3 regions of the Cupriavidus phytorum genome follow, and region 1 is predicted to be linked to each of the others. Evidence: predicted binding sites of a transcription regulator. Region 1 holds the regulator's gene; each other region holds the start of a gene.
What was found. Region 1 encodes HrcA, which represses chaperone genes, less so after heat shock. Its sites were predicted from a motif close to TTAGCACTCNNNNNNNNNGAGTGCTAA; they were not measured.

Region 1 (7,507 bases):
CCGGTGCGGACTGGGCGCCGGCTGCCAGCGCCGTGCCGGTCGGGACCGCGCCGCATGCAGCGGCGGCGGCCAGGGCGATGATCCGCCAGCGGCGGGCCGCGAAGCTGCGGCAGGGAACGGACAACGCGGACAGCGCGGATTGCGGCATGGATCTCTCCTCCCAGGGGCGTAGCGCGCTCGGGCCGGGCCGGCGCGTGGGCATGTTATGTAGCGAATACGATGCCGCCGGGTTGTGCAAGGCCGGCTTTGGCATCATCCGCGTCCGTTAATGCGGCGTTCCGTACAGATTTGGCCCCGCGCTAGCGCGCCGGCATGTCGCGGCTGGTGGGGATATTGCGGCTGGGCTTGAGCAGCCGGTCGGGTTCGGCGGTCTCGATGCGCGGCGTGGCGCGCAGCGTGTCGACGGCCTGGTCGAGGGTGGCGTCGGCCGACGGCGAGATCGCCGTGACCAGCCAGACCCCGCCCGACATCGGCCGCTTGACCACGTAGCGGATCGGGCCCTTGATCTCGGCCAGCAGCTTGCCGGCGTCTTCGGACAGGTCCACCGCGGGCGGCTTGAAGCGGACCATGATGTCGCCGAGCGCACGGTCGTCGCTGATGCTGCCCGGCGGCGGCGCCGAAGCCTTGGGCTGGGCCTGGCAGGCGGACAGCGCCAGCAGCGCGGCCGAGGCGGCGGTGGCAATGGCCAGCACCGCGCGCAGCGAGGCGCGCGGGCGGTGGCCGGTGGGCGGCGCTGGGCGGGTCATGGGGAAGCTCCTGTCGATAAATAAATTGGCGCGCTGCCACGCAAGGCTGCGCAAGGTGGCGCGAGCCTTAGCCGGCGGCGGCGCGGCGGCCGCGCTTGCCGTCCTTGCCCGCGCGCGCGGGCTGGCCGGTGCCGCTGTCGGCCATGCCCTGCGCCAGCATCTCTTCGGCATGTTGCAGCGTCGTGGCGGTGACGGTGGCGCCGCCCAGCATGCGCGCGGTCTCGACCACGCGTCCGGCCGGGTCGAGCACGCGGATGCGCGAGCGCGTCACCGAGGCGTCGGCTTCGGCCGTGGTTTCCTTGCTGACCAGCAGGTGCGTGCCGGCCTGTGCCGCCACTTGCGGCAGGTGGGTCACGCACAGCACCTGGCGCGCGCGGCCCAGTTCCTGCAGGCGCCGGCCGACCACCTCGGCGACCGCGCCGCCGATGCCGGTGTCGACCTCGTCGAAGATCAGCGTGGGCGTGGGCGAGGCTTCGCTGGTGATCACCGAGATTGCCAGGCTGATGCGCGCCAGTTCGCCGCCGGAAGCGACCCGGGCGAGCGGGCGCGCGCTGACGCCGGCGTGGCCGGCCACCAGGAACTCGACCTGCTCGAGGCCGTAGCTCTGGCCTTCGTCGAGCGCATTGAGCGCCGCGACAAAGCTGCCGCCGGCCATCGACAGGCCCTGCATGGCGTCGGTGACCGCGCCGGACAGCGCCTGCGCGGCCTGCTTGCGGGCATGGCTGAGATGCTGCGCCAGCGTCAGGTAGGCGGCCTTGGCGGCAGCTTCGCGCGCCATCACCTTGTTCAGGTCCTGCGCGGCCTGCAGGTCGTCGAGCTGCTGGCGGCGCGCGAGCAGCTCATCGGCGAGCTGCTCGGGCGGCAGGCGGTACTTGCGCGCAGTGGCGTGCAGCGCCTGCATGCGCTCTTCCACCACCTGCAGCCGCTCGGGGTCGAGCTCGAGCCGGTCGACATAGCGCGTCAGCGAATGCGCGGCTTCCTCGGCCTGCACCTGCGCCGGCTCGAGCGCGGCGAGCACGTCGCGCAGCGCGGGGTCGACATCGGCCAGCTGCTGCAGCCGGTGCACGATGCCGTTGAGCGCCGACAGCACCGAGCCGTCGGCCTCGGACAGCGCGTCGAGCGCGGCGCGGCTGCCGTCGATCAGGCCGGCGGCGTGCGAGAGCCGGTTGTACTCCGACTGGATCTCGTCCCATTCGCCCGGCTGCGGGTTGAGCTTGTCCAGCTCGCCGACCTGCCATTCGAGCCGCTCGCGCTCGAGCTGCATCTCGCGCGACTGGTGCTCGACCGCTTCGCGCTGGCGCACGCAGGCACGCCAGGCACGCCAGGCCTCGGCCACCGCGGCGGCCTGCTGGGTCAGGCCGGCGTGGGCGTCGAACAGCAGCCGCTGCGCATCCGGGCGCAGCAGTTGCTGGTGCGCATGCTGGCCATGGATATCGACCAGCTGGTCGCCGACTTCGCGCAACTGCGCCAGGGTGGCGGCGGCGCCGTTGATAAAGGCCTTGCTGCGGCCGCCGGCATCGACCGTACGACGCAGCAGCACGGTCGGCACGCCGCCGTCTTCTTCGCTGTTGAGCTCGCGCTCGGCCAGCCACGCATCGAGCGCGGGATGGGTCGAGAAGGTGGCGCTGACGCTGGCGCGCGGCGCGCCTTCGCGCACCACGCCGGCATCGGCGCGCTCGCCCAGCACCAGCGCCAGGGCATCGATCAGGATCGACTTGCCGGCGCCGGTCTCGCCGGTGAACACGGTAAAGCCGGAGGCGAAGTCCAGGTCGAGGGAGTCGACGATGACGAAATCACGGATGGACAGGCTGCGCAGCATCGTGGCGGAGAAGGGTGGTCGGTCCGATGAAGGGTCGGGCTCGGGCTGAGGGGCGGCTGGATGGCGCTCAGAGGCGATTGTCTTCGGACGGGTATTCGTGCCAGTGCAGCTTCTTGCGCAGCGTGGCGTAGTAGTTGTAGCCCACCGGGTGCAGCAGGTTGATGGTCTTTTGCGAGCGCCGCACCACGATGCGGTCGCCAGGCAGCAGCGAGGTCAGCGACTGCATGTCGAAGTTGACGCTGGCGTCGCGCGCGCTCGCCACCTCGATCGTGACCTCGGCGTCGTGCGGCAGCACGATCGGCCGGTTCGACAGCGCGTGCGGGGCGATCGGCACCAGCACCACGCCCGACAGCGTGGGATGCAGGATCGGGCCACCGGCCGACAGCGCGTAGGCAGTGGAGCCAGTGGCGGTCGACACGATCAGGCCGTCGGAACGCTGGTTGTACATGAAGTGCCCGTCGACCGAAACCGCCAGCTCGACCATGCCGGAGATGCCGGAGCGGTTCACCACCACATCGTTCAGCGCCAGCGCCGAGAAGATGTCCATGTCGTCGCGCACCACGCGCGAGGCCAGCAGCAGCCGGGTCTCGGACTCGTAGCGGCCGTCGAGCATGTCGGGCAGCACGGTGTGCGCGTCTTCCAGCGCAATATCGGTCATGAAGCCGAGCCGCCCGTGGTTCACGCCGATCAGGGGCACGTCATAGCCGGCCAGCTGGCGCGCGATGCCCAGCAGCGTGCCGTCGCCGCCCAGCACCACGGCGACGTCGGCCTGCGTGCCGATCTCCTCGGCGGACAGGGCGGGGTAGGCGGTCAGCCCGGTGGCCAGCGCGGTCTCGCGCTCGAACACCACATCCTGGCCGTTGCGCAGGATATAGGAGGCGATCTCTTCCAGCGGCCCTTCGATGCCGGCGGTGGAGTACCTGCCCACCAGGGCGACGGTCTTGAATGGAGTGCGCACGGCGCTGGCTTTGGCTGGGGCGGACATGCCGGGATTAGACCATACCGCCGTGACGGTTGTCAGCAGGCGCCGGCGGCCCATCCGGCGGCCCGTCCTGCGGCACATCGGGCCGGTCCGCCAGAAGGTCCAAAACTTGCGTAAAATCGGGGCATCATGGATGAACGTTCCAAAACGCTGCTCAAGACCCTGATCGAGCGCTACATTGCCGAAGGCCAGCCGGTCGGTTCCCGCACCCTGTCGAAGTACTCGGGGCTGGACCTGTCGCCGGCGACGATACGCAATGTGATGTCCGATCTCGAGGAAATGGGTTTTATCGCCAGCCCGCACACGTCGGCCGGGCGCATCCCGACGCCGCGTGGCTACCGGCTGTTCGTCGACTCGATGCTGACCGCCAAGCCGCTCGAGCGCAACGCCGACCTGGCCGAACTGACCGGGCAGATCCAGGACCAGCTCGGCGGCCAGCAGCTGGGGCCGCAGCGCATGATCACCGCGGCGGCGCGCACGCTGTCGAACCTGTCGCACTTTGCCGGCGTGGTGATGACGCCGCGCCGCGCGCAGGCGTTCCGCCAGATCGAGTTCATGCGGCTGTCGGACAAGCGCATCCTGCTGATCATCGTCAGCCCCGAGGGCGACGTGCAGAACCGCATCATCCAGACCGAGCTCCCATACACGCCGGCGCAGCTGATCGAGGCCGCCAATTTCTTCAACTCGCACTATGCCGGCATGAGCTTCGACACCGTGCGCAGCCACCTGCGGCTCGAGTTGCAGGACCTGCGCCGCGACATGTCGCAGCTGATGCAGGCCGCGGTCGAGGCCGGCAGCGTTGCCGAGGACGAGGACGACGACCACGTCTACATCAGCGGCGAGCGCAAGCTGCTCGAAGTCGACGACCTGGCCTCGAGCATGGACAAGCTGCGGCGCCTGTTCGACGTGTTCGAGCACAAGACCAGCTTGCTGCAACTGCTGGACGTGTCCAGCCATGCGCAGGGCGTGCAGATCTTCATCGGCGGCGAAAGCCAACTGGTGCCGATCGAAGACATGGCGGTCATCACCGCGCCGTACGAGGTCGACGGGCAGATCGTCGGCACGCTGGGGGTGATCGGCCCCACGCGCATGGCCTACGAGCGTGTGATCCCGATCGTCGACATTACCGCGCGGTTGCTGTCGAGCGCGCTGAGCCAGAACTAGTGGTCCGGCGTTCCGGTCTGACCGGCGGCTCCATTCCCGCCGCGCGGGCCCGGCGCCGCGGCGCCGCGCCCGTCCCATCCCGGCATCGCGCCAATCCGGAAGCGACATGACGTTTTCTCCCGAACCGGCCTACCAGCACGGCCAGGCGCCGCGCACGGCGATCCTGCTGGTCAACCTGGGCACTCCCGATGCCCCCACGCCCAAGGCGGTGGGGCGCTACCTGAAGCAATTCCTGTCCGATCCGCGCGTGGTCGAGATCCCGCGCGCGGCGTGGCTGCCGTTGCTGTACGGCGTGATCCTGCCGCTGCGCTCGCGCGCGTCGGCGCTCAAGTACGAATCGATCTGGCTGCGCGAGGCCCATATGACGGGCTCGCCGCTGCTGGTCTACAGCGAGCGCCAGGCGCACGCGCTGCAGCGGCTGCTGCACCATAACGGGCACGACGTGACGGTGGCGTGCGCGATGCGCTACGGCAACCCGTCGATCGCCTCGGTGATGGAAGCGCTGCGCCGCCAGGGCTGCGAGCAGGTGCTGGTGCTGCCGATGTATCCGCAATATTCGGGCACTACCACGGCGACCGCCTTCGACGAGGTGTTCCGCGTGCTGGGTCAGTGGCGCAACCAGCCGGAGCTGCGGCTGGTCAAGCATTTCCATGACCATCCCGCGTATATCTCGGCGTTGCAGCAGCAGGTCGCTGCCTACTGGAGCCGGCACGGCATGCCGGATTTCGCCCAGGGCGACAAGCTGATCCTGTCGTTCCACGGCGTGCCGCGGCGCACGCTGGAACTGGGCGATCCCTACCACTGCGAGTGCCTGAAGACCGGGCGCCTGCTGGGCGAGGCGCTGGGCCTGCAGCCGGGGCAGTACCAGGTGACGTTCCAGTCGCGCTTCGGCAAGGCCGAATGGCTGCAGCCCTATACCGCGCCGACGCTGGCGGAACTGGGCAAGGTCGGTGCCGGACGGGTGGACGTGTTCTGCCCGGGCTTTCCGGCGGACTGCATCGAAACGCTGGAAGAAATCGCCATGGAAGGCCAGACTGAGTTCAAGGTCGCGGGCGGCAAGGACTTCCATTTCATTCCATGCATGAACGATGCCGCGCCGTGGGTCGCGGCGATGGCGGAGATCGCGCTGCAGCACCTGCAGGGCTGGCCGCTCGCCACGCCGCATGCGCATGAACTGGAAGCGCGGCGCACGCGTGCGCAGGCGCGGGGAGCGGCGGCATGAATGTGGATTTCGAGGCGGATGCGCGCCAGCGCATCGACAAATGGCTGTGGTGTGCGCGTTTCTTCAAGACGCGCTCGCTCGCGGCCGAAGCGGTGGAGCGCGGCAAGGTCACGGTCAACGGCCAGCTGTGCAAGAACTCGCGCGAGGTCAAGCCCGGCGACAAGGTTGCGCTGGAAGCACACCAGCAGCGCTGGGAGCTGGAAGTGAAGGGCATCGCCGCGGCGCGCGGCCCGGCGCCGGTGGCGCAGACGCTCTACCAGGAAAGCGCCGAGAGCCAGTCGCGCCGCGCCGCCGATGCCGAGCGCCGGCGCCTGCAGCCAGAGCCGTCCGCGCAGATCCAGGGGCGCCCGACCAAGCGCGACCGCCGCCGCATCGACGACTTCAACGGCTGAATGGCAGCGCGGCGGCACCGTTGCCGGTGCCGCCGCGCGTTGGATCGCCAAGTGGGGCAGCTTATTCCTGCGCGACCTCCTGGCTGACGAAGGGAACGATGTAGTGCTTGAACACCGCCTTGCCGCTGCCATACTCCGTATCGCGCGGGGTGAAGGCGCCGGACAGGCAGATAAAGGCGGTCATGACCGCCAGTGCGGCCACGAGGCACAGCGTCACGACTGGGAGCTTATGCATGGCCAACCTTTCGGAAGCGGCACAAAAATGAACCATCTCCTGGGCCCTCGACATTTTTGTCATTTTTCTTACTAAGAATCTTAGTGAGGGCATTGGCGCAAAGCAATAAGGCGTCGATTGCAACGGGCCGGGCTTTGTAACCGTGTGTTTCGGCGTCGCGCCGGCGCCACTCTTGAAATGCGGCGAGCTGCCACCACCTGCATCGGGCACACGCCGATTTACCACCCGCGGCCAGCCCCACGGCGGGCCGCGACACTGCATTGATACGGATCGACATGGAAGACCAGAAGCAGACGCCATCCAACCAGACTGCGACGCCTGCGGGCGATGAGGCGGCCAACGCCACCAACGCCGCCACCGCCAGCCCGGAGACCGGCGCGCCCGACACTGCGGCTACCGCCGCGGACGACGTGGCGGCCCAGCTGGCCGCCCTGGAAGCCAAGGCCAGCGAGCATTACGACCTGTACATGCGGGCCGTGGCCGAAGGCGAGAATATCCGCCGCCGGGCCCAGGAAGATGTCGCCAAGGCGCACAAGTTCGCCATCGAGAACTTTGCCGACAACCTGCTGCCGGTCATGGACAGCCTGCAGGCCGCGCTGGCCGACGGCTCCGGCGATATCGCCAAGCTGCGCGAAGGTGTGGAGCTGACCGCGCGCCAGCTGGCCGCCGCCTTCGAGCGCGGCAAGATCGTCGAGCTCAACCCGGTAGGCGAGAAGTTCGACCCGCATCGCCACCAGGCCATCTCGATGGTGCCGGCGGAGCAGGAGCCCAACACCGTGGTGACCGTGCTCCAGCGCGGCTACACCATTGCCGACCGCGTGCTGCGTCCGGCGCTGGTCACGGTGGCCGCGCCGAAGTAAGCCGCGCCACTGCCGTCCCGTCACGGCCCGACGCCCGGTGCCTGCCGGCCCGGGCGTTCGTCATTGGCGGCGTGCCTCGTCCGGGCG
Region 2 (7,507 bases), on a different contig from region 1:
GCGCAACGACAGCGGTGACGGCCTGGCGCGCGACTGGCCGCCAGCCGACGCCGGCGCCGAGCGCCACTATGGCTATGCCTTCCAGTGGTTCGGGCTGGCCGCGCTGACGGTGGTGCTGGTGGCCGTGCTGGGCTGGCGCCGCGCACGGCGGCTGCCAGCGCCCTGATCGAATGAATTGACCGCCCTTGCGCCGCGTACCGGCGTATCGGTTTGCCGAAGACAAAGGACAGACGTACTCCATGGCACAGCAAGACTCCGCCCCGGCCGCCGCGGCCTCGCCGCGCGACCCCCGCATCGACGCGCGCACGCGCCGTGGCCGCCTGCAGATGCTGATGCTGCTGCTGGTGTGCGCGTCGCCGGTGATTGCCTCCTACTTCACCTATTACGTGATCAAGCCGCGCGGCGGCGCCACCAACTACGGCACGCTGGTCGACCCGCAGCGGCCGATGCCGCCGGTGCGCGTTACCGACGAGCAGGGCCAGGCCGTGCCGCTGGAGCAGTTCCGCGGCAAGTGGCTGCTGCTCAGCGCCGATGCGTCGGCCTGCGACGAGGCCTGCGCCAAAAAGCTGTTCACCATCCGCCAGATCCGCGCCGGGCAGGGCCAGGACCGCCTGCGCATCGTGCCGGTGTGGCTGGTCACCGACGAGGGCAAGATCGACGAGCGGCTGGTCGCCGCGTACAACGAGCCCTACGCGGGCGTGCGTTTTCTGCGCATCGACCGCCAGGCAGCGCAACAGTGGCTGCCGGCCGAGCCGGGCAAGCGCGCCGAGGACACCCTGTTCCTGGTCGACCCGCTGGGCAACCTGATGATGCGTTTCCCGCAGGACCCCGACCCGAAGAAGATGAGCGGCGACCTGAAGAAGCTGCTCAAGGTCTCGCGCATCGGTTGAGGGGACGGCATGCTGCTGCAACTGGCCATCATCGGCGTCCTGATCGCGCTGTTCCCGCTGTCCTACGTGATGGTGAAGGGCGATCGCAACAAGTACCGCAAGCTTGCCTGGATCACGGCGTTCCTGACGCTGGACCTGATCATGTTCGGCAGCTTCACGCGGCTGACCGACTCCGGGCTGGGTTGCCCGGACTGGCCGGGCTGCTACGGGCATTCCAACCCGCACGCGGCGATGGAGCCGATCCGCGCGGCCGAGACCGCGATGCCCAGCGGCCCGGTGACGCTGGCCAAGGCCTGGATCGAGATGATCCACCGCTACTTCGCCATGGCCGTCGGCGTGCTGATCATCACGCTGATGGTGCTGGCGTGGGTCAAGCGGCGCGAGCTGAAGCAGTCGCCGTGGTTCGCCACCGGCGTGCTGCTGCTGGTGTGCGTGCAGGGCGCCTTCGGCGCCTTCACCGTGACGCTGAAGCTGCAGCCGATCATCGTCGTCACGCACCTGATGCTGGGCATGGCGCTGCTGGCGGTGCTGATCCAGCTGGGCTCGCGCAACGACCCGCCGCACCCGGTCGCGCCGCAGGCGGCGCGGCTGCGCTGGCCGGTGCGCATCGGCCTGCTGCTGCTGGTGATCCAGATCTTCCTGGGCGGCTGGGTCAGCACCAACTACGCGGTGCTGGCCTGCACCGACTTCCCGCTGTGCAACGGCCAGCTGGTGCCCGAGATGGACTTCCGCCATGGCTTCACGCTGTGGCGCCAGCTGGGCATGACCGCGGACGGCGACTACATCCCGCACGCGGCGCTGGTGGCGATCCACTGGGTCCATCGCGGCTTTGCCGTGATCGTGCTGGGCTACCTGGCATGGTTCGGCCTGCGTGCGCGCCGGCTCGAAGGGCTCAGCCGCGCCGCTGGCTGGCTGCTTGCGACGCTGGTGCTGCAACTGGCCACCGGGCTGTCGAATATCGTGTTCGACTGGCCGCTGGTGGCGGCGGTCGCGCACAACGGCGGCGCCGCGGTGCTGCTGCTGCTGCTGGTCCGTCTCCACTACAATATCGGGCTGACGACCCGGGCCGCCGGCGCCCCCGCTGCCGTGCCGACTGCCGCCCGCGCCACATGAAAGACAAGACTCCTTCCGTGGTTACCGCTACCCATCCCCATTCCCTGGGCAAGTTGAGCCGCATGCGGCACCTGGCCCGGCAATATGCCGCCCTGACCAAGCCGCGCGTGACGCAGCTGGCCGTGTTCTGCGCCATCATCGGCATGTTCCTGGCCACGCCCGGCATGGTGCCGTGGCCGGTGCTGATCGGCGGCGCGGCCGGCATCTGGCTGCTAGCCGGCGCGGCTTTCGCCATCAATTGCCTGGTCGAGCAGAAGATCGATGCGCTGATGCGCCGCACCGCCTGGCGCCCGTCCGCCACCGGCGAGATCACCACGCGCCAGACGCTGGTGTTCTCCGCCATCCTGGGCGGCGCGGGCATGTGGCTGCTGCACGTCTACGCCAACGACCTGACCATGTGGCTGACCTTTGCCACCTTCCTGGGCTACGCGGTTGTTTACACCATCCTGCTCAAGCCGGCCACGCCGCAGAACATCGTCATCGGCGGCCTGTCCGGCGCGATGCCGCCGGCGCTCGGCTGGGCCGCGGTCGCGGGCGAGGTGCCGGCCGAGGCGTGGTTCCTGGTGCTGATCATCTTCACCTGGACCCCGCCGCACTTCTGGGCGCTGGCGCTGTACCGCCGCGCCGATTACGCCAAGTCCGGGCTGCCGATGCTGCCGGTCACGCACGGCGAGCGCTACACGCTGCTGCATATCCTGCTGTACACGCTGGTGATGATCGCGGCGACGCTGCTGCCCTTCGTCTACGGCATGAGCGGCTACATCTACCTGGCCGCCGCGCTGGCGCTGGGCGCGGGCTTCCTGGCCTATGCCTGGAAGCTGTACCGCAACTATTCGGACGAACTGGCGCAGCGCACCTTCCGCTTCTCGATCCTGTACCTGTCGCTGCTGTTTGCCGCGCTGCTGATCGACCACTACTTCAAGTTCGTGCCGCAGGTCTGACCTGCACCGGGGCATGCCCCGGCCCCGGCTGCGGCATCTTGCCGCGCCGGCGCGAGCCCGGCAGCATGATCGGCGATACTGCATGCTGTTTCCTTCTCATCCCTGACCCGTCCCCCGCATGCCACGCCTCAGCTCCGCTTCCGGCCTGTTCGCCGCCTTCCGCCGCTTTTCCCTGCTGGCCGCGCTGGCCCTGGCCGTTGCCGCCTGCGGACAGCAGAAGGCGTCGTTCCGCAATGTCGATATCACCGGCGCTGCCGACTTCGGCAAGGACTTCTCGCTGACCGACCACACCGGCAAGGTGCGCACCCTGGCCGACTACAAGGGCAAGGCGGTGGTGATGTTCTTCGGCTACACCCACTGCCCGGACGTCTGCCCTACCACCATGGCCGAACTGAAGGCGGTCGTGGAGCAGCTGGGACCGGATGCGGACCGCGTGCAGGTGCTGTTCGTCACGGTCGACCCGGAACGCGATACGCAGGCGCTGCTGGCGCAGTACGTGCCCGCCTTCGATCCGCGCTTCGTCGGGCTGCGCCCGGCCGACGAGGCCGCGCTGCAGAAGCTGGCCAAGGACTTCAAGGTGTTCTACGCCAAGGTGCCGGGCAGCTCACCCAACAACTACACCGTGGATCACTCGGCCGGCAGCTATGTGTTCGATCCGCAGGGCAAGCTGCGGCTGTTCATCCGCCACGGCCAGGGGCCGGAACCCATTGCGCACGACCTGAAACAGCTGTTGTCCTGACGCAGCGGGGGCGAAAGGGTGCGGCATAACGTCGCACCAGCGGTCGCACCAACGCTCCGCGGGCAACAAAAAAGGCCGGTCCATGGACCGGCCTTTTGCATGGTTGCGGTGGGATCAGGCAAAGGCCTGCAGCGCGCCCTTCATCTTCTTCATCGCCGCCGCCTCGATCTGGCGGATGCGCTCGGCCGACACGCCGAACTCGTCGGCCAGCTCATGCAGCGTGGCGCCGCCCGAGCCGTCGTCCTCGACGTTGAGCCAGCGCGCCTCGATGATGCGGCGGCTGCGTTCGTCGAGCTTGCCCAGCGCTTCTTCCAGCCCCTCGACCTGCATGCGGTCGTGGCGCTTGGCTTCCATCACGCGGGTCGGCTCGTTGTGGTTGTCGGCCAGGTAGGCGATGGGGGCGAATTCCTCTTCGCCGTCGTCTACCTGCCCTTCGAGCGCCAGGTCGCCGCCCGACAGGCGGGTTTCCATCTCCATCACTTCTTCGGGCTTGACGTTCAGCTCGCGCGCGACGGCCTCGACCTGTTCCGGCGTGAAGGTGTGGCCGCCCTGCTTGTGGCTGCGCAGGTTGAAGAACAGCTTGCGCTGGGCCTTGGTGGTGGCCACCTTGACCATGCGCCAGTTCTTCAGCACGTATTCATGGATTTCAGCCTTGATCCAGTGCATCGCGTACGACACCAGGCGCACGCCCTGGTCCGGGTCGAAACGCTTCACCGCCTTCATCAGGCCGATATTGCCTTCCTGGATCAGGTCGGCGTGGGGCAGGCCGTAGCCGAGGTACTGGCGGGCGATCGACACCACCAGCCGCAGGTGCGACATCACCAGGCGGCGCGCCGCGTCGACGGAATCGTGGTCGCGCAGTTCGCGCGCAAGGCGTTGCTCTTCCTCTGCGGTCAGCAGCGGAATCCGGTGGACAGCCTGGATATAGCTGTCGAGGTTGCCCACGGTCGCCGGAAAGGTCAGCGCAAAGCTGCCCGTGTTCCGGGGCACCGTCGGCAGACGGTTGTTCGTCAGGGTTTGGTCGGCAGACAAGACTGCGTTCACTCAATGGCTCCTTTCGCGTCCGGCGGTTTGGTTGCCGGTGCGCCGCGGCCCCTCGGGGGATCGGCGGCACTGCAACACATCTTAGCACTCTGGCCGGGTGAGTGCTAATTGGAGTTCCGATGGTTCTGATAGTTCCCGGATATCACCTTTCGTGTTTGGATAGTCGGGAAGATCGTAATGAGACGGCAACGATACCGCTGTCATCGCGCACTGGTAGTTAGAGCGCAGCGTGGCAAGGGGGTTCTGCCTGCCGTTGCAATGCTCTGTTCCACCACCGGCTACACTCGACCGGCGAGCGGCGCACTGGCATGCTTGCGAGCCTCTCTTATCGGATCGGAGGAGTTATGTCTGCTATCGAACACTTGCTCAAGCCGCATGTGCGCGACCTGGGCGATTTCACCGTGCGTCGGCTGCTGCCGGCCGCGGCAACCCAGACCGTGGGACCGTTCATCTTCTTCGACCATATGGGACCGGTGCAGCTGCCGCCGGGCCAGGGCGCCGATGTGCGTCCGCATCCCCATATCGGGCTGGCTACCGTCACCTACCTGTTCGAGGGCGAGATCATCCATCGCGACAGCCTCGGCAGCGACCAGGCGATTCGCCCCGGCGACGTCAACTGGATGACCGCCGGCCACGGCATCGTGCATTCGGAGCGCTCACCCGAGCATGTGCGCCCGGAGGGCGCGCGCCTGCATGGCATCCAGACCTGGGTGGCACTGCCGCAGCAGCATGAGGGCGCCGAGCCGTCGTTCTTCCACCATCCCGCCGCGACGCTGCCGCGTATCGAGCGGCCCGGCCTGCGCATGGTGGTGATTGCCGGCGATGCGTTCGGCCAGACCTCGCCGGTCAAGGTGTTCAGTCGCACGCTGTACGTGGCGATCGAGCTGGACGCGGGCGCCAGCGTGGAGATTCCCGCCGACCACGCCGAGCGCGGCATCTATCCGGTCGACGGCGCGGTCTCGCTCGACGGCGAACCGCTGCCGGCGGAACACATGGTGGTGCTGACGCCGGGCCAGCCGGCGACGCTCACTGCCACGGCGCCGTCGCGGGTGATGCTGCTGGGCGGCGACCCGACCGACGGGCACCGCTTTATCTACTGGAATTTCGTCGCCAGCAGCAAGGTGGCGATCGAGGCCGCGGCCCAGCGCTGGGAGGACGACCAGTTCCCGCACGTGCCGGGCGAGACCGAGCGCATTCCGCTGCCCCCGCGCAAGCCCTGACGGTTGTGCCGGGGCCGGCTCAGACCGGGCTGGCCCAGGTCACGCGCGTGCCCTGGCGCAGGCACTCGCGGATGGCCTCGATCTGGATGGTGATGGGCGCCGGCACCGGCACTGCGCCGTCGAGCACGCGCCGGATCCAGGCCACGGTCAGGCCCGCATCGCTGCCCGGCGGCAGTTCCGGCACCTCGCCGATCGAGCCCCCGGCCTGACCCACCAGCGTCTGCTGGTGGCCTTCATGCAGCCAGTCGATGCGGCCCGTGCGCCGGGCATCGGCCACCACCTCGCCCTCGGTGCCGCGTGCCAGCAGCACGTTGGCGGGCTCGTGCGAGAAGTAGTCGGTCAGCGTCTCGCGGTATTCGGGGTGCGTGTAGCTGTACAGCCGCAGGCCTTCGGCGGGTGTGTGCTCGCCCACCGGCTGCAGCATCTTGGCGACCGTATGCGACGAATTGCGCAGGCCGATCACGGTGCGCCGCTCCAGCAGCCGCGACAGCCCGGGCGACAGCACGTCCACCGGCAGTACCGCCAGCGGGCCATTGGCATCGCCATCCCGCAGCCTTGCCGACGCCTCGTCGGTGCTCGCGCACAGGGGTACGCCCAGCGCCTCGAACAGCGCCATGCTGGTCACGCGCCCCTCGAACTCGCGTGTGCCGTGCACCAGTACGGGGACGCCTTCGCGGGCAAGCAGCAGCGCCAGCAGGGGCACCAGGTTGGGCTGCTTGCGCGCGCCGTTGTAGCTGGGAATCACCACCACCTGCCGGTCCTGCGGCGCCGGCAGCGGCTGGCAGTGCGCATGGGCGGCCTCGAGCATGCCGGCCAGCTCGTGCGGCGCCTCGCCCTTGATGCGATACGCCATCAGGATGGCGCCGAGTTCGAGGTCGGACACGCGCCCGGCCAGCATGGCGTCGAACAGGGCCTGCGCGTCCTCGCGCGGCAGCGCGCGCGCGCCGTTGACGCCGCGGCCGATCTCCTTGATATAGCGGGCGGCGGGAAATGGGGCGGTGGTGGTCATGGCGGCGTGGGGTAGTGTGTTCTGGGTTCATGATAGCGGAGCGCGGCGGCCGCGCCCATGGCCGCCTGGCGCGCCGCTACACCGCTACGCCGCTTCCTGCAGCGCCGGATTGCGCTGCTTGCGGTAGAGGAAGTCCAGCACCGCGGTGCGGCAGCGGTGGTAGGTCGGGTCATCCGCCAGCGCCACGCGGTCGCGCGGGCGCGGCAGGTCCACCGCCAGGATCTCGCCGATGGTGGCGGCCGGGCCGTTGGTCATCATCACGATGCGGTCGGCCAGCAGCACGGCCTCGTCGACATCGTGCGTCACCATCACCACGGTGCTGCGCGTGGCTGCCACGATCTTGATCAGCTCGTCCTGTAGGTGCGCGCGCGTGAGTGCATCGAGCGCGCCGAAGGGCTCGTCCATCAGCAGCACCTTGGGCGCCATCGCCAGCGCGCGGGCAATGCCCACGCGCTGCTTCATGCCGCCGGAGATTTCGTGTGGATACTTGCCTTCGGCGTGGCTCAGGCCCACCAGCGCCAGCGTGTCGTGCGTGCGCGCCCGGAGCTGCG
Region 3 (7,507 bases), on a different contig from region 1:
AGGTGGCCGACCTGGTCAACCTGCGCAGCCTGACGCCGCCGATGGCGCAACTGCTGCAGGCGCTGTCGCAGGCCAAGGTCAACGTGCTGGTGTCGGGCGGCACTGGCAGCGGCAAGACCACGCTGCTGAACATCCTGTCCGGCTTTATCCCGGAAGACGAGCGCGTGGTCACGATCGAAGACGCCGCGGAACTGCAGCTGCGCCAGCCCCATGTGCTGCGCCTGGAAACGCGCCCACCCAATATCGAAGGCAAGGGCGAGATCACGCAGCGCGCGCTGGTGCGCAACGCACTGCGCATGCGCCCGGACCGCATCATCCTGGGCGAAGTGCGCGGCGGCGAGGCGCTGGACATGCTCAACGCGATGAACACCGGCCATGAAGGCTCGCTCACCACCATCCACGCCAACACTCCGCGCGATGCGCTGACGCGGCTGGAAAACATGGTCAGCATGGCGGGCCTGACCATGCCGGCCAAGGCCATGCGGCAGCAAATCGCCTCGGCCATCACGGTGATCGTGCAGGCCGCGCGCATGACCGATGGCCGCCGCAAGATCATCAGCATCCAGGAGATCACCGGCATGGAGGGCGACATCATCAACATGCAGGAGATCTTCACGTTCCAGCGCACCGGGGTGGACAAGGACGGCACCGTGCGAGGCAACTTCCGCGCCACCGGGGTGTATCCCAAGTTTGCCGAGCGGCTGCGCGTGTTCGGCGTGGGACTGCCTGACGATACCTACGACCCCGCCAAGCGCTACGAAGTCTGACCGCCCAGGGCACATACCAATACGATCCATACGGGGGAGCTACACATGAGCACGATCTTCTACGCCTTCGGCATCCTGCTGTTCGTCGCCGTGGTGCTCTGCGTCGAGGGCATCTACCTGTGGTGGAACAATGCCCACGGGCCCGCGGCCAAGCGTATCGAAGCGCGGCTGCGGGCGCTTTCGGCCGGCGGGCACGTCGGTGCCGAGCAGCTCTCGATCCTGAAGAAGCGCCTGCTGGCCGACTCGCCGCGGGTGCAGCAGTGGCTGATGCGGGTGCCGCGCATCGGAGCGCTCGACCGCTGGCTCGAGCAGTCCGGCAGTACATGGTCAGTGGCGCAGTTGCTGGGATATTGCGCAATGGTGGTGCTGTGCACGGTCGCGCTGATTCCGCTGCTACCCCTGCCTGCTTCACTTGTGCTGTTGGGAGCGGTGCTGACCGCCATGCTGCCGCTGTTGCATGTCATGCGCCTGCGTGCCAAACGGCTCAAGCAGCTTGAGGCGCAACTGCCCGATGCAGTCGACATGATCAGCCGCGCACTGCGCGCCGGACACTCGTTCAGCGGAGCGCTCAGCATGGTCGGGCAGGAAATGAAAGCACCAATCGGGCCGGAGTTCCGCACCACCTTCGAGGAAATCAACTACGGCGTGGCGCTCGACGAGGCCATGACCAACCTGGCCATGCGCGTGCCGGTGGCCGACCTGCGCTACTTTGTCATCGCGGTACTGATCCAGCGCGAAAGCGGCGGCAACCTCGCCGAGATCCTCGACACGATCGGCACCATGGTGCGCGAACGCCTGAAGCTGTTCGACAAGATCCGTGTGCTGTCGGCCGAAGGCAAGATGTCGGCATGGGTGCTGGGACTGCTGCCCTTCTGCACCGCCGGCCTGATCCTGGTGGTCAATCCGGGCTTCATGAATGTGCTGTGGGAAGATCCGCTGGGCTTGCGCATGATCGGCGGAGCGCTGGTGTCGATGAGCTTCGGCGTGCTGTGGATGCGCAAGATCATCCGGATCCGGGTCTGAGATCCAATTGCGATTGCCTCGGCGCAGTGCCATAAGAAGCAGGGCTTGGACAGCCATACTGACGGGAGTCCATCATGCAAGAGATTTTCCAGGGGTTCCAGGGCGACCAGATGATCGTGCTCGTGCTGATCTTCGTGGCCGCGTTCGGCACGGTGTTCGGCGTGCTCTATGTACTTGCGCCCCACCGGCTGCGTGGTCGGGCCGAGCAGATCGCCGGCCAGGCCGGGCCATTCCAGCCCGACTCGGGTCGCCAGCAGGCACTGATCGAACAGCTGGTGAAGTGGGCGCAGCCGGTATCGCGGCTGTCGCTGCCCAAGGAAGGCTGGGAGAATTCACAGCTGCGCGTGCGTTTCATGAATGCCGGCTGGCGCAGTGCAAGCGCGGCGCCGCTGTACTTCGGCGCCAAGACGGTACTGGCCGTCGGCCTGCCGATGCTTGGACTGCTGGCCGTCAGCAGCCAGCCCGGCCAGCAAAGCCAGCAGCTGATGTTCGTGCTGTTGGCGGTGCTGGGCGCGATTGGCTATTACCTGCCGAATCTAGTCCTCGCCCGCAAAGTGTCCCAGCGCCAGCGCACCGTCTTCGAAGAATTCCCCGACGTGATCGACCTGCTGACCGTCTGCGTCGAAGCCGGCCTCGGCCTGGACGCGGCGCTGATGCGTGTGGCCGACGAGCTGGCCCTGCGCTGCCCGGTACTGGCCGATGAACTCCAGCTGATGCTGCTGGAACTGCGCTCGGGTTTTTCGAAGGAAAAGGCGCTAACCAACCTGTCGCTGCGCACCGGCGTCGAGGACGTCGACAAGTTTGCGTCGATGCTGGTCCAGGCCGACCGCTTCGGCACCAGCCTGGGCGAGTCGCTGCGCGTGCTGTCCGACATGCTGCGCACCAAGCGCCGCATGCGTGCCGAGGAGCAGGCCGCCAAGATTGCGCTGAAGCTGCTGTTCCCGCTGATCTTCACCATCTTCCCGTCCTTGCTGCTGGTGTTGCTCGGGCCGGCCTTCATCCAGATCTATCGCGTGCTGCTGCCAACCATGGCGGGACAAGGAGGATAACCCCCCGGGAAACCGCGACAGTTTCCCCCGGCTGTCTCCCGGTGCAATGCCGGCAAGACAGTCACTTGCCCGGAACCCAGGTTCCGGGCTTTTTTGCTTTGCCGGGCGAATACCGGGGCTTGACCGGACGGGCTGGCTTCTGAAGAATGCAGGCAATCCCCCTGCAGGCGCCGTGGCCACCCAGCGCGCGCCCTACCCGCCTGGAGTCCCGATGAAGCTACGCATCCTGAGCGACCTCCACATCGAACACAACCTGCCGCAGTCCGTACCGGCATGCGACGCCGACCTCGTGATACTGGCCGGCGACATCGCCAACGGCCGCGACGGCATCGACTGGGCCGTCGGCACGTTCAGCCAGCCGGTGGTCTATGTGCCGGGCAACCACGAGTACTACGAGAGCAATTTCGACACCGTCGACCAGCAGATGGCCGAGGCCGCGGCAGCGCATCCCCAAGTGCGCCTGCTCAATGGCGAGGTGGCGGAGTTCGACGGCGCGCGCATCATAGGCACGACGTGGTGGACCGACTACACGCTGTTCGGCACCGACCGACGCGACGAGGCGATGCAGGCATGCGCGAAAGCGATGTACGACCACCGGCTGATCGAGATCCGCGGCGACGACGGCCACATGCGCCAGTTCACGCCACAGGATGCCCTGGCGCGCCACCTGGCCGCGTCTGACTGGCTGCAGGCGCAACTCGCGCTGCCTTACGCCGGCAAGACCGTCGTGGTCACGCACCACGGCCCGGACCTCGGCAGCCTGGACCCGCGCTTCTCGCACGACCTGGTCTCCGGCGGCTTCCTGTCCCGCCGCCCCGACCTGGTGGCGCAGGCAGACCTGTGGATCCACGGCCATACCCACACCAGCTTCGACTACTGCGTCGACAACTCGCGCGTGGTGTGCAATCCGCGCGGCTATGTCAGCCGCCGTACCGGCGAGCTGGAGAACAAGTCCTTCGACTGGTGCTGCGTGGTCGAAGTCTGACGCAACGCCCCCCCGCGCAACCGCGCCGGCCCTCCAAACAAAAACCCCCGCGGACTCGCGCCCGCGGGGGTTTTTTCATCGCAGCCTGCCCTCACGGGCAGTGGGCTGGGGGATGGATTACATCATGCCTTCCATGCCGCCCATGCCGCCCATGCCGCCCGGCATTGCCGGAGCCGACTCTTCCTTCGGCGTTTCGGCCACGGCGCAGTCGGTGGTCAGCATCAGCGAAGCCACCGAAGCGGCGTTCTGCAGTGCGGTGCGGGTGACCTTGGTCGGGTCCAGCACGCCCATTTCGACCAGGTCGCCGTACTCGCCCGAAGCGGCGTTGTAGCCATAGTTGCCCTTGCCTTCGATGACCTTGGCAACGACCACCGAAGCTTCTTCACCGGCGTTCAGCACGATCTGGCGCAGCGGCTCTTCCATCGCACGCAGCACGATCTTGATACCGGCGTTCTGGTCGGCGTTGTCGCCTTGCAGAGCCGAGATCGCAGCGCGGGCGCGCAGCAGGGCCACACCACCGCCGGGGACGATGCCTTCTTCCACCGCAGCGCGGGTGGCGTGCAGGGCGTCTTCCACGCGGGCCTTCTTTTCCTTCATTTCGACTTCGGTGGCAGCGCCAACCTTGATCACGGCAACACCGCCGGCCAGCTTGGCCACGCGCTCTTGCAGCTTCTCGCGGTCGTAGTCCGAGGTCGCTTCTTCGATCTGGGCGCGGATCTGCTTCACGCGGCCTTCGATGCCAGCAGCGTCACCGGCGCCATCGATGATGATGGTGTTTTCCTTGCCGATCTCGATGCGCTTGGCCTGGCCCAGGTCGTTCAGGGTGGCCTTTTCCAGCGTCAGGCCGACTTCCTCGGCGATGACGGTGCCGCCGGTCAGGATGGCGATGTCTTCCAGCATGGCCTTGCGGCGGTCGCCGAAGCCCGGGGCCTTGACGGCGGCGGTCTTCAGGATGCCACGGATGTTGTTGACCACCAGGGTCGCCAGGGCTTCGCCCTCGACGTCTTCAGCGATGATCAGCAGCGGACGGCCGGCCTTGGCCACTTGCTCCAGCACCGGCAGCAGGTCGCGGATGTTGCTGATCTTCTTGTCGAACAGCAGCACGAACGGGTTGTCCAGGGCAACAACCTGCTTTTCCGGGTTGTTGATGAAGTACGGCGACAGGTAGCCGCGGTCGAACTGCATGCCTTCCACGACTTCCAGCTCGTCGGCCAGCGACTTGCCGTCTTCGACGGTGATCACGCCTTCCTTGCCGACCTTGTCCATGGCTTCGGCGATGCGCTCGCCGATCGAGGCGTCGCTGTTGGCCGAGATCGCGCCAACCTGGGCGATTTCCTTGCTGGTGGTGGTGGGCTTGCTGATCTTCTTCAGCTCTTCCACGGCGGCGCCGACAGCCTTGTCGATGCCGCGCTTCAGGTCCATCGGGTTCATGCCGGCGGCGACGAACTTCATGCCTTCGCGCACGATCGACTGGGCCAGCACGGTTGCGGTGGTGGTACCGTCACCGGCGTTGTCGCTGGTCTTGGAAGCCACTTCCTTGACCATCTGCGCGCCCATGTTCTGCAGCTTGTCCTTCAGCTCGATTTCCTTGGCCACGGACACGCCGTCCTTGGTCACGGTCGGGCCGCCGAAGCTGCGCTCCAGCACCACGTTGCGGCCCTTCGGGCCCAGCGTCACTTTAACGGCGTTGGCGAGGATGTTCACGCCTTCGACCATCTTGGCACGGGCGGCGTCGCCGAACACTACGTCTTTTGCTGCCATGTTCTGAATCTCCTGAAATCTGTACGGGTGGGGCTACAAGTAACGGATTACTTGTTGACCACGGCCATGATGTCTTCTTCGCGCATGACCAGCAGTTCCTGGCCATCCACCTTCACGCCCTGGCCGGCATACTTGCCGAACAGCACGCGATCGCCGACCTTGACGTCCAGGGCGATGTTGTTGCCCTTGTCATCCTTCTTGCCGGGACCGATTGCCAGCACTTCGCCTTGATCGGGCTTCTCGGCAGCGTTGTCGGGAATCACGATACCGGACGCGGTCTTGGTTTCGTTGTCCAGACGCTTCACGATCACGCGGTCGTGCAGAGGACGCAGATTCATACGGACTCCTAGATACAAAGTGAGTTTTTGATCACAAATCGGCCGGCTACCGAGGCGACGGCCGTCAGAAATGTTCAGGTGTCGCAGAGGCTGTTAGCACTCACCCCTGACGAGTGCTAATTATAGGGACGGGGTAGGGGCATTTCAAGACAGGCGCTGGATGCGGGTTTTCCCGGGGGACGGGCGCAGCGCACATGGAGAGCCGGGGCTAAGGATTGCGCCGGAAGCGATGCCTTGGATCATCGCGATAACGTCGACGATGCGGCACGAATCGGAACTCGCCCCGCATCGCCTGCAGAATATTCCTGGTTGCCAGGCCGACGGCCAGCGCGGTGCCGGGTGGCCCCGCGCTGCCGCGATGTTTATTTGCCGCCCTTCACGGTGGTGTACGCCGTAATCAGGTTCCGATAGTCGGGAATATGGTTGGAGAACAAGGTCCCCAGCCCCTCGATGTCGTTGCGCCAGTCGCGATGAAGCTCGCAGGCAACGCCGAACCACGTCATCAGCTGGGCGCCGGCCTCGGCCATGCGGTGCCACGCGGATTCCCGCGTCACCTCATTGAAGGTCCCGGATGCATCGGTCACCACGAACACATCGTAGCCCTCTTCGATCGCCGACAATGCCGGAAACGCCACGCAGACCTCGGTCACCACCCCGGCGATCAGCAGTTGCTTCTTGCCGGTTGCCTTGACCGCCTTGACGAAATCCTCGTTGTCCCACGCATTGATCTGCCCGGGGCGCGGAATAAACGGCGCATCGGGGAACATGGCCTTGAGCTCCGGCACCAGCGGCCCGTTGGGTCCGTCCTCGAAGCTGGTGGTCAGGATCGTCGGCAGCTCGAAATACCTGGCCAGATCCGCCATGGCGAGCACGTTGTTCTTGAACTTGTCCGGCTCGATGTCGCGCACCAGCGACAGCAGGCCGGCCTGATGATCCACCATCAGCACCGCTGCCTGGCTCTTGTCCAAACGCTTGTAGGTCTTGCTCATCTTCCGCTCCTGTGAATGCGCGTCCGGTTCGGTTGGACACGCGTGGTGAAATCTTCTGCATGGCGCTGCAATCCATGCACGGCTGCCTGCTCACTACCGGTGAACTAAAGCGGGCGCTGTGCGCCTGGGTGGTTGTCCACCCGCAGCAGGAACGGATGGATATGGATCTCTTTCCACACGCCCGCCTGCTGGAAGGGATCGGCCCGGTTGAAGTCGATGACCTGCTGTTTGTCCTGCGCACGCACAAGGAACAAGCTGCCGATCATGCGCGCGCCGTCGTCGGACATCAACGGCCCGCACATTACGCACCGGACCTCTGCGGTTGCCAGGTAGGCGCGATGGGCGTCGTAGCTGTCGAGCCGGCGCTGCAAGGCATCGGCGTGGTCAAGGCAATGAATGATGAAGTCCATATCCCATATACCTATTGAAATGCCTGGCCTGGGGCCGCAGCAGCCGGCGCGGGGATCGGCGTCGAGGCCCACGCCAGCATCTGCCACGCGCCCTCCCGCCGCTTCCACACGCTGAGGAAGCGGTTGTCCAGCGTGCGTTCCACGCCGTCGACCACGGCAACCAGCAGGGCCTTGCCCTGCATCAC

Region 2: the regulator HrcA is predicted to act here: its motif matches at 4,809-4,835, upstream of rpoH (RNA polymerase sigma factor RpoH).
Region 3: the regulator HrcA is predicted to act here: its motif matches at 6,017-6,043, upstream of groES (co-chaperone GroES).

What each region holds. Positions count from the first base shown of each region.
Region 1 is NZ_QKZN01000005.1:140,210-147,716, forward strand. It holds gene mprA (MprA protease, GlyGly-CTERM protein-sorting domain-containing form) at 1-148, opposite strand, end outside; gene C7416_RS14805 (hypothetical protein) at 300-746, opposite strand; gene recN (DNA repair protein RecN) at 814-2,565, opposite strand; gene C7416_RS14815 (NAD kinase) at 2,633-3,550, opposite strand; gene hrcA (heat-inducible transcriptional repressor HrcA) at 3,677-4,711, shown strand; gene hemH (ferrochelatase) at 4,818-5,933, shown strand; gene C7416_RS14830 (RNA-binding S4 domain-containing protein) at 5,930-6,325, shown strand; gene C7416_RS29165 (hypothetical protein) at 6,387-6,560, opposite strand; gene grpE (nucleotide exchange factor GrpE) at 6,836-7,420, shown strand.
Region 2 is NZ_QKZN01000003.1:17,805-25,311, forward strand. It holds gene C7416_RS08460 (SURF1 family protein) at 1-166, shown strand, start outside; gene C7416_RS08465 (SCO family protein) at 240-890, shown strand; gene C7416_RS08470 (COX15/CtaA family protein) at 900-2,003, shown strand; gene cyoE (heme o synthase) at 2,000-2,944, shown strand; gene C7416_RS08480 (SCO family protein) at 3,063-3,683, shown strand; gene rpoH (RNA polymerase sigma factor RpoH) at 3,798-4,727, opposite strand; gene C7416_RS08490 (pirin family protein) at 5,072-5,947, shown strand; gene ybiB (DNA-binding protein YbiB) at 5,967-6,956, opposite strand; gene C7416_RS08500 (ABC transporter ATP-binding protein) at 7,041-7,507, opposite strand, start outside.
Region 3 is NZ_QKZN01000003.1:393,033-400,539, reverse strand. It holds gene C7416_RS10270 (TadA family conjugal transfer-associated ATPase) at 1-767, shown strand, start outside; gene C7416_RS10265 (type II secretion system F family protein) at 813-1,790, shown strand; gene C7416_RS10260 (type II secretion system F family protein) at 1,865-2,839, shown strand; gene C7416_RS10255 (metallophosphoesterase) at 3,051-3,824, shown strand; gene groL (chaperonin GroEL) at 3,942-5,585, opposite strand; gene groES (co-chaperone GroES) at 5,633-5,923, opposite strand; gene ycaC (isochorismate family cysteine hydrolase YcaC) at 6,286-6,912, opposite strand; gene C7416_RS10235 (YciI family protein) at 7,017-7,322, opposite strand; gene C7416_RS10230 (nuclear transport factor 2 family protein) at 7,334-7,507, opposite strand, start outside.